3 regions of the Trichococcus sp. ES5 genome follow, and region 1 is predicted to be linked to each of the others. Evidence: riboswitches for the same ligand, from Rfam matches in the RefSeq annotation. Region 1 holds a riboswitch; each other region holds the start of a gene.
The links. A riboswitch is a leader RNA that binds a small molecule or an ion and turns the genes downstream of it on or off. The one in region 1 is predicted to bind lysine.
Positions count from the first base shown of each region.

Region 1 (3,146 bases):
ATTGTGCCAGTTGCGGATCGAAAAATGATTTAAAGAACATGCATGAACTCCCCCTTATCTGTTTAAGCTGGCAACAAAATTGATGGTCGTAGCGATGATCGCTGTCCCGAAAACGAAAGATAACAGCGCATGCCCGAGCGCGGCTTTGCGGAATTCCGGCGTTGTGAAAGTCGTGTCCGAGACTTGATACGTCATCCCGATCGTGAACGCCAGATAGGCGAAGTCCCAAAAATTGGGCTTTTCGGTGCCCTCGAAAATGATGCCGCCGTTTACGTCGCGATAGTAGAGTTCCGCATACCGCAGCATATAGAGGGCATGCACCGTCGTCCAGGAAAGCACGATGCTGAACAGGCCGAATCCGATCGTCTCGAAACTGCGTTCATGCGTCGTCAGCATCAATGCGACCGCTCCGATGCTGATCAGACAGGCCACCAGGACAAAAAAATCGATCGTCGAATATTGGATGTCTTCTTCTTGCGCGATCCGCTCGGTTTCCGTACCATCATGCGGATGAAAATCTTTCCACAGCAAATACAATAAAATGATTGCGGCGCTGTCCCAACCGATCAGCGGGGCCAGTCCCCAACGCAGAAAGAACCCCCCGACCAACCCGATAACCGTCCCGATCATTCCGGCAATCAGGAAGCGCGTCCTCTTTTTGCGCAGATCCGTTCCGACTTTCGTTTGATCGGCAAATAGATGGTTTCTTTTCCTCATGGCTGTCCGCCCCCTGCTTTTTCGGCCTGGCTGTATTTCAGATGGTGATTTCGATGACGTTTTTTTCGGGATCCAGGAACATGCTTTCGTAATAGCCATCCCCGGTCACGCGCGGTTGGCTTTTGCATGTGTATCCCGCTTTGATGAGCCGGTCCGTGAAATAATCGACGTTCTGCTTGCTGCCGACCGAAATGGCCAGATGCGCCCAACCCAACATATCAAGCGGGTAGCGCTCTTTGACATCCATCCGTTTCATGAGTTCCAACCGGGCTCCTTCGCGAAAAGTGATAAAGTAGGATTGGAAATCTTTATCCGGATTCCGGTACAACTTATTGGTCTTTCCATCAAAAAAACGAACATAAAAATCGCGCATCAGTTCCAGATCGTCCACCCACATTGCAACATGTTCAATTTTCATAGGTCATCACGTCCTCTCATCATCCTTGCCGTAAAAGCGTTTCCTCAATCTGATTTTATCACATCGCAGCCGCATATGCGTTCCCGGAAGCATCCGGATGAAACGTAAACGATTGTGTCTGTTTTGCCATCTTTTCCAAAGCGTATTCTCAGCGTCCCCTCAGAATATGATTGACAGACTCATTTCTATTTGATAGTGTGGAAGTAACAAAATACGATTCGATGTGATGAAGAGGTCGCGGTTAACAATCAGTAAGGGATTCCCTGAAAGGTGTTGCTGCCGAAATACTCTGTATTGGGGCCAAGGTTGAATAAATCTGGCACTGTCGGACAAAGCCGCCCAGCTTTGTTCGGTGAGCTTCTCACGTTGGGGCAAATTGGTGGAATTCACGATATGGATGCAAAGATTCAGCTTCAGCAGCCTGTTTTGAACGACTATGAGACCATTTGCTCATAGTCGTTTTTTGTCTATTCATAAATAAAAAACAGAATTCAGGAGGAAGATAAGCATGGCTATTTTTGAAGGATCAGGCGTTGCGATCGTTACGCCGTTTAAAGATACGGAAAACCAGGAAATCAACTACGAGGTATTGGCGGAACTGATCGAGTTCCATATCGCGAATAATACAGATTCGATCATCATCGCCGGAACAACCGGGGAAGCTTCGACGCTGACCGATGAGGAGCAACTGGATCTGATTCGTTTCACGGTCGAAAAAGTGAACGGCCGCATCCCGGTCATCGGCGGAGCCGGCAGCAACGATACGCGCCATGGGGTCGAATTGACGCGCGCGGTTGAAGCAACGGGTGTGGATGCAATCCTCAGCGTCACCCCTTACTACAACAAAACGTCCCAAAAAGGCTTGATCGCACATTACAAAGCCATCGCCAACAGCGTGAAAGTTCCGATCGTCCTTTACAATGTGCCGGGCCGCACCGGACAGAACATTACCCCGGAAGCTTTGGTGGAAATGGCGAAAATCGACAACATCGTTTCGTTGAAGGATGCCACAGGGAACTTCAGCCAAGCCGTGGACAACTTGAGTCTTTTGGGCGATCGCCTGGACATCTATTCGGGTAACGACGATACGATCGTCCCCTTGATGAGCTTGGGCGCAAAAGGCGTCATCTCCGTCCTTGCCAACATCGCACCGAAAGCGACAGCCGAAATGACGCATGCTTTCCTGGATGGCGACATCAAAAAAGCTGCCGCGATGCAAGCCGAGTACAAAGAATTGATCGACTGCCTGTTTGTAGAGCCGAATCCGATTCCCGTGAAAGCCGGAATGCAGCTGTTGGGCTTCAATGTCGGCCCGATGCGTCTGCCGTTGACGGATGCCGATCAAGCGGTCATCGACCGTTTGGCCGCTGCCATGAAAAAAGTTGGATTGATTTAAGAACAGAGCCAAAAATCCCTCCGGAGCATCAAGCATCCTGAGGGATTTTTTATGCTATAGGAGTTCCTTGAATATCCGTAGCGCATTTTGATGGCAGACCTTTTCGATTTCGGTCGTCGTGAAGCCGCGCCGTTCCATCGTTTCAACTAACAGACCCATCGCGGAGGCATCCTTCAGTTGCATCGTCACATCGATGCCGTCGAAGTCCGAGCCCAGCCCGATGATGTCCAGCCCTGCGACTTTGCGGATATGCTCAATATGATCGACGACTGCTTCCGCGGTCCCTCTGGCCTTTAGCCGTTCTTGATTATCATCAAGGAAAGCGAGACAGTAGTTCATGCCCACAAAGCCGCCCCGGTCGGCCAGCAGCCGCAGCATTTCGTCCGTCAAATTGCGCGGGTGGCTGCATAGGCTGCGCGCATTGGAATGGCTGGCGATGAATGGCCGTTGCGAATGCGCTGCGACATCGAAGAAGCCGGCATCCGAAAGATGAGAGACATCGATGATGATGCCCAATCGGTCCATCTCCTCCACGAAAGCGATACCTGCAGGTTTCAGCCCGCTGCCCGGGTAATCGATACCGGGATCGGCAAGTACCGGATTGTTTGGGAATCC
Region 1 covers NZ_FJND01000001.1:249,580-252,725, forward strand. Annotated here, with positions in the region: gene TES5_RS01045 (MBL fold metallo-hydrolase) at 1-40, opposite strand, end outside; gene TES5_RS01050 (DUF1345 domain-containing protein) at 55-717, opposite strand; gene TES5_RS01055 (VOC family protein) at 755-1,135, opposite strand; lysine riboswitch at 1,357-1,503, shown strand; gene dapA (4-hydroxy-tetrahydrodipicolinate synthase) at 1,644-2,531, shown strand; gene TES5_RS01065 (dipeptidase) at 2,586-3,146, opposite strand, start outside.

Region 2 (3,146 bases), on a different contig from region 1:
CCAGACTTTGGTGATATTTCAAAATTTCGCGGATCAAGTCTGCTTTGGCAGCGACAAAGCCGACGCGCCAGCCGGTCATCGCATAGCTTTTCGAAGTGCCATTGATCACGATCGACTGCTCAGGGATAAACTCGGCAATGGATGTATGACCACCGTCGTAGGTCAGTTCGCTGTAGATCTCATCGCTTAGCACGAAAACATCATATTTCCTGATGACCGCGGCCAATGCTTCGACTTCTTCTTTTGTGTAAGTCGCGCCGGTCGGATTGTTGGGATAGGTCAGCACGATCATCTTCGTTTCCGGATTCGCATCCAACGTAGTCGTCAGGTCCTCCGGTGTGATCAGGAAGCCGGTCTCCGAAGTGTCGATCTTGACGCTGTGCCCGCCCGCCAAATGCGTAACGTATTCATACTGCGGAAAAGCCGGCGATTGGATGATCACCTTATCGCCCGGGTTCATCAGCGCGAACATCGAGGCGGTGATCGCTTCCGTTGCGCCGACCGTCAGGACGATGTCGTTCTCCGGGTTGTAGTGCAAGCCGTATTTCCGCTCCATGAATTTTGCGATTTCCTTGCGGGTCTCGAGAACACCGGCAGAAGGGGCATAGTGCGTTTGATTCTGGTTCAAGGCCTCTGTGGCGGCAGCCTTGATGAAATCCGGCGTATCGAAATCAGGTTCTCCCATCGTGAAACGGATCAGGTCCTTCACATCACTGATGGCGGCGTCGAAGTTACGGATGGGCGATCCTTTCAGTTGCTTGACAAAACGATTCGTTTCTCTACTCATAATTTATTGTCTCCTCCGGATGAAATATCCTTGATCTGATGTATAGCCGAACATACGCCAACCGACTGCTGACGTCCAAACTCATGAAAATAACATAACACGATTGCAGGCGTATTTCTATGCAAAGTTGCACACGCTGGGATGAAAAATTAGAAAACCGCGAGTTTGATGAGCGTTTTCACATAGGGAAGGCCGATCCTTCCCGTTACTTTCCGATCCGGAGTCCCGTCCATATCCAAATAAGTGCCTCCGAAACACCCAAAGGACAAGCGGAAACAAGCTTATTCCTCCGAGCGGTTGACAGGCCTGCCGGATAAGTGTACGATTAGAAAAATAAATGAATCGCCAAGCAAAAAGAGGTCGCGGCTGGTCAAGAGTACCGCAAGGGAAAGGGACGGTCGCCGAAGCATGCGAATGCTGGACCCAGGTTGAACAAATGTGGGGCTGTTCCATTGTCGTTGCCCGATGACAAAGGATTGCGCTTTAGCTTGGTTGGGCGAATGCAGGTCTCCGTAGCCGTAAGCACTCGCTTACCGCTATTTTTTTTGCATTTCAGGAACAAACGGTCGTCCGCCGCATAGGGCAAAAATAGGCTGGCATGCTATAATAGGCATGTTGGAACAGAAAAAATGATCGGGAGGAAACATAAAATGAGCGAACTATTATTGACAGATGCTTATGAAATCGCGGCTTACATCAAAGCTGCCGAAAAGCAAACACCCATAAAACTTTATATCAAGGGGGATTTTGAAAATCCTGCCTACGAAGGCTTGAAATTCTTCGGAAGCGGAGACAGCTATACCGTCTTCGGCGACGCTTCAGCGATTTATCCTTTCTTGGAAGCAAACAAAGACAAGATCAAGGATCAAGTCATGGAATACGACAGACGCAATTCTGCGATTCCGCTGTTGGACACTACCAAAATTGATGCACGCATCGAGCCTGGCTCATTCATCCGTGATCATGTAACAATCGGCAAGAGCGCTGTCATCATGATGGGTGCGGTCATCAACATCGGCGCAGTCATCGGCGAAGGCACAATGATCGACATGGGCGCAGTAGTCGGCGCACGCGGCACGATCGGCAAAAACTGCCACATCGGAGCAGGTGCAGTGGTTGCAGGCGTTCTTGAGCCACCATCGAAATCACCAGTCATCATCGAAGACGGCGTTTTGGTCGGCGCGAATGCTGTCATCATCGAAGGCGTGCACATCGGCGAAGGCGCTGTTGTCGCAGCTGGCGCAATCGTATTGGAAGACGTACCGGCTAATGCGGTAGTTGCGGGATCCCCTGCAAAAATCGTGAAGATGAAGGACGAAAAGACAAGTGAAAAAACGCAATTGTTGGCTGATTTAAGAGACTAATAACTACACGCGGAGGGACCAGGTGAACAGCATGCAGATTGCAGAATTATACGATACGGTGAAGATGATTCGAAGGGAGCTCCACCAGATTCCGGAGATCGGCTTCGATCTGCCGTTGACTTCGGAATACGTCCGCCAGAAGCTGGTGTCGTTCGGTTACGAACCGATCAGCACCGCCGAAACGGGCTGGGTAGCAGTTCTGGAGGGTAAGTCCCCGGCAGCAGTTGCCTTTCGTGCGGACATGGACGCCCTTGAGGTAACCGAGGAAACTGGAGCGGATTTCGCTTCCCTTCACCCTGGTAAAATGCATGCGTGCGGACACGATGGGCATATGGCCCTGTTGTTGGGTTTCGCGAAATACCTGAAGTCCCTGCCGATGCTGGAAAAATCACTCGTTTTGGTCTTCCAGCCCGCTGAGGAAGGGCCTGGCGGTGCGAAATGGATCATGGATTCCGGGATCCTGCAGGAGTTGCAGGTCGAAAAAATCTACGGTTACCACCTGTATCCGAGCCTGCCGGAAGGTATTCTCGGCTTGGCCAAGGGTCCGTTGATGGCGCGCAACGGCGAATTCGACATCACGCTTGAAGGCGTCAGCTCGCATGCCGGGCAGCCGCACTTCGGCAAGGATGCCTTGATCGCCGCCGCGCAGATCCTGCTTTCGGTCCAGAACATTCTGGCCCGCGATCTCGATCCGCTGCAACCAGCTGTCGTGAACATCGGTACGCTGCTTGCCGGGGAAGCCCGCAATATCGTGGCCGGAAAGGCTGAATTGACAGGGACGATCCGGAGTTACGACAAGGCGGTCTATGCTTCCATCAAGGAACGCCTTGCCGACATCTGCGCCGGCGTCGAACGTATGACTGGCGTCAGCTGTAAGCTGGATATCCGCGATTTCTATCCGGAAGTCACGAACGATGCCGAAATGATCGGTACGTTGATGGATGCTTTGCCGGCCGATGCTTACGAAGTCATCAAACCATTGATGCTGGCCGAGG
Region 2 covers NZ_FJND01000006.1:48,405-51,550, forward strand. Annotated here, with positions in the region: gene TES5_RS06760 (aminotransferase class I/II-fold pyridoxal phosphate-dependent enzyme) at 1-787, opposite strand, end outside; lysine riboswitch at 1,134-1,279, shown strand; gene dapD (2,3,4,5-tetrahydropyridine-2,6-dicarboxylate N-acetyltransferase) at 1,438-2,151, shown strand; gene TES5_RS06770 (M20 metallopeptidase family protein) at 2,183-3,146, shown strand, end outside.
Region 2: it holds a riboswitch for lysine, as region 1 does, so the genes downstream of both, dapD (2,3,4,5-tetrahydropyridine-2,6-dicarboxylate N-acetyltransferase) here and dapA (4-hydroxy-tetrahydrodipicolinate synthase) in region 1, are expected to answer to the same signal.

Region 3 (3,146 bases), on a different contig from region 1:
CACATCCAAATTGTTGAACAAATTGAATTGCTGAAATACCATCCCTAATTTACTGCGGTACTTGAAGATATCATGCTTCGAGTCCAAAACGTTCTCGCCGTTGTAGATGATTTCTCCCGCTGTCGGTTTTTCAAGTAGATTGATGCAGCGCAATAGCGTCGATTTACCGGACCCTGATGAACCGATGATACAAACAACTTCCCCTTTATTCACACTGAAATCGATGTCCTTCAGCACTTCATGCTGACCGAAGTTCTTCTTCAGATGCTGTACGTCGATTACTTTTTCCATCAAATGATTCCTCCCGTGGCAATTAATTTGCTCTGTCTCTTTCTGCTTGTTTTTTGCGAGCCATTAATTCTGGTGTAGTCAATTGGTCTTGACCCGCACCCATCATCTGATAATTATCAGGGCCTTGCATTTTTCTTTCGATGGCACGAAGAATGCGTGTCACCGTGAAGGTCATGACGAAGTAAATGAGTGAAGCCACGAAGAATGATTCGAAATAACGGAAATTATTTCCGGAAATCGATTTGGTCGTAAAGAACAATTCCGAAACGGAGATGACGTTCAACACGGACGTATCCTTGATATTGATGACGAATTCGTTCCCTGTCGCCGGCAAGATATTCCGGATGACCTGAGGCATGACGACATTGCGCATCGTTTGCAGGTGGTTCATCCCAATTGCTTGGGCTGCTTCGAATTGCCCTTTGTCGATGGAAATGATTCCACCGCGGACAATCTCCGACATGTAAGCACCTGTATTGACCGATACGATAAGCAACGCTGCGAAGATACGGTTCATGTCAATATCAAACGCCAGAGCCGCGCCATAATAGATGACCATTGCTTGAACGATCATCGGCGTACCACGGAAAATTTCGATGTAGCATGACAGCAAAAAATTCACCACATTGTACACATGTTTTTTCCATCCCGATTCAGCAACCGGAATCGTACGGATGACACCAATCATAAGACCGATTCCCAACCCAATGATGGTCCCGATTAAAGCTATATATAATGTTGTCCACGCACCTGATAAAAACTGTCTCCAGTTTTCTTCGATGATGCGGATAACCCAACTAAACTCCATTTAATTTATGCCCCTTTTTGATGTCCCATCCACCAGAATTATTCAGCTGATGGTTGGTTTTTGATTGCTTCTTCCATCATTTGGATTCGTTCTTCTTCGGTGATACCGCTCAGAATCTCGTTGATCTGATCTTTCAATTCGCTTTCTTTGATCAAGCCGATTGCGATCTCTGAATCAGCCACGGATAATTCAAACGTATCCGCTTGATCCAATTCGATCATTTTGAAAGCTGAATTGGCTGCTGAAGCGCTGATTGCTTCCGGGCGTTCCGAGACATAAGCATCGATTGTGCCTGACTCCAATGCGACGCGCATAGATGTGAAACTATCCATTGCCGGTTGCTTTTGCACGCCTTCAATCTGATCGATGACGCCATAATGTAACGTGTTCAACTGTGCAGTGACTTTTGCATCAGCGAAGTCAGCCAAAGTTGTTGCATTTGCATAAGCCCCATCAGATTTTACGACGATTACCAATTCAGTAGTATAGTAGGAATCCGAGAAATCGATTGCTTCTTTGCGTTCATCTGTCGGAGACATACCTGCAACGATTGCATCGATTTTAGATGAAACCAATGCCGGAACCAGACCATCCCATTCTGTTTTGACGATGACCAATTCCTTGCCTAAGCCGTCCGCCACTTTTTGGGCCATCTGAACATCATAGCCATTTGCGTAACCGTCCGCGCCATCAATTTTCACTGCGCCATTGCTGTCATCATTTTGTGTCCAGTTAAAAGGCGGATATCCCGCTTCCATTCCGACTACGAATGCATCCGATTCAGCCGAACCATCTGCTGCCGATGAATCCTCAGTAGTTCCGTTACCGCAACCCGCTAAAATAAACAAACCCATCAAAGCCGCCATTGTTGTTTTCCATGTTTTTACTTTCATCTCTAGTTCCTCCTAATGTTTATAGTCCTATTTACATGCTCAAAAAAATTAAACAACCCTCTTGTCCAACTACGTTTTTGTCCACCTTTCTACCCATAGAGCGTCATAACAACGATAATTCAGTCCGTTTTTGTGCAAAAAAATAGACTATAAAGCAAAAGGCCCTATAATCCAGCTTCCTTCTGCCCGCAATACCGAAAGTACTCCACAAACGATTTTGGGCAAATCGTTCTGACAGTGCCAGGATTCTTAATCCTGACCCCAACACAGCCAATGCTGTATTTCGGCGAACACCCCTTTCAAATGGGCATTTTACTCTTGATGTCCGCAGCCTCTTCCATTATTGTATGATCGTATGACATTATTGTATGCTATTATACTGTACGTAATTTTAATTTGCAACAAAAAGAGCTTTGCTCAGCCAGCCAGTACCCTTCACGCACTGGCTGTCCTTGTTTTATTTCATTTTAAATACCGATTTTGGATGCTATACTGACTTTAATAACAAAAGGGAGGAACTGTTTCAATAATGTTTACTATTCTATTCGATTTGGATGATACCCTATACGACACATCAAGGCCGTTCTTCCAAACATTGGCAGATTACAGCTTTAGGAACAACTACAGTAACGAAGCCAGCTTCGCTCTTTTCCGCGAGCATTGTGACAACGCCTTCGACCTATTCTCCAGCGGGGAGCTGACGCTAGCCGAGTCACACATCATGCGCACACAGCATACATTCGCCGACTTGGGTCTTCCGCTCACCGCCGAAGAAGCGATGCACTTCCAGAAATCCTATCAAAAAAGGCAAGGAGAGATTGTGTTGAGTCCCGGTATCGAGCGGCTTTTGAATGAACTGGAAAATAGAAATATACCAATTGCCGTCTTCACAAACGGTCCTGAAAAACACCAGATGAAAAAATTCAACGCCTTGAATCTGGAGCGATGGGTGCCGCCAGCACGCATCTTCATTTCCGAAAATATCGGTTGCCCAAAACCCTATGCCGAAGCCTTCGCGCATGTTCAGGAGTCTTTGAACGCAACTCCCGGCGAGCTGCTTTTCATCGGGGATACGTATGAAACGGATATCATCGGCGGTCAGGCTGCCGGTTGGACTACCTTGTGGTACAACCATCGCCGCAAGCAGGAGGATG
Region 3 covers NZ_FJND01000027.1:3,904-7,049, reverse strand. Annotated here, with positions in the region: gene TES5_RS13580 (amino acid ABC transporter ATP-binding protein) at 1-294, opposite strand, end outside; partial or broken gene TES5_RS15800 (ABC transporter substrate-binding protein/permease) at 314-1,965, opposite strand; lysine riboswitch at 2,183-2,337, opposite strand; gene TES5_RS13565 (HAD family hydrolase) at 2,522-3,146, shown strand, end outside.
Region 3: it holds a riboswitch for lysine, as region 1 does, so the genes downstream of both, TES5_RS15800 (ABC transporter substrate-binding protein/permease) here and dapA (4-hydroxy-tetrahydrodipicolinate synthase) in region 1, are expected to answer to the same signal.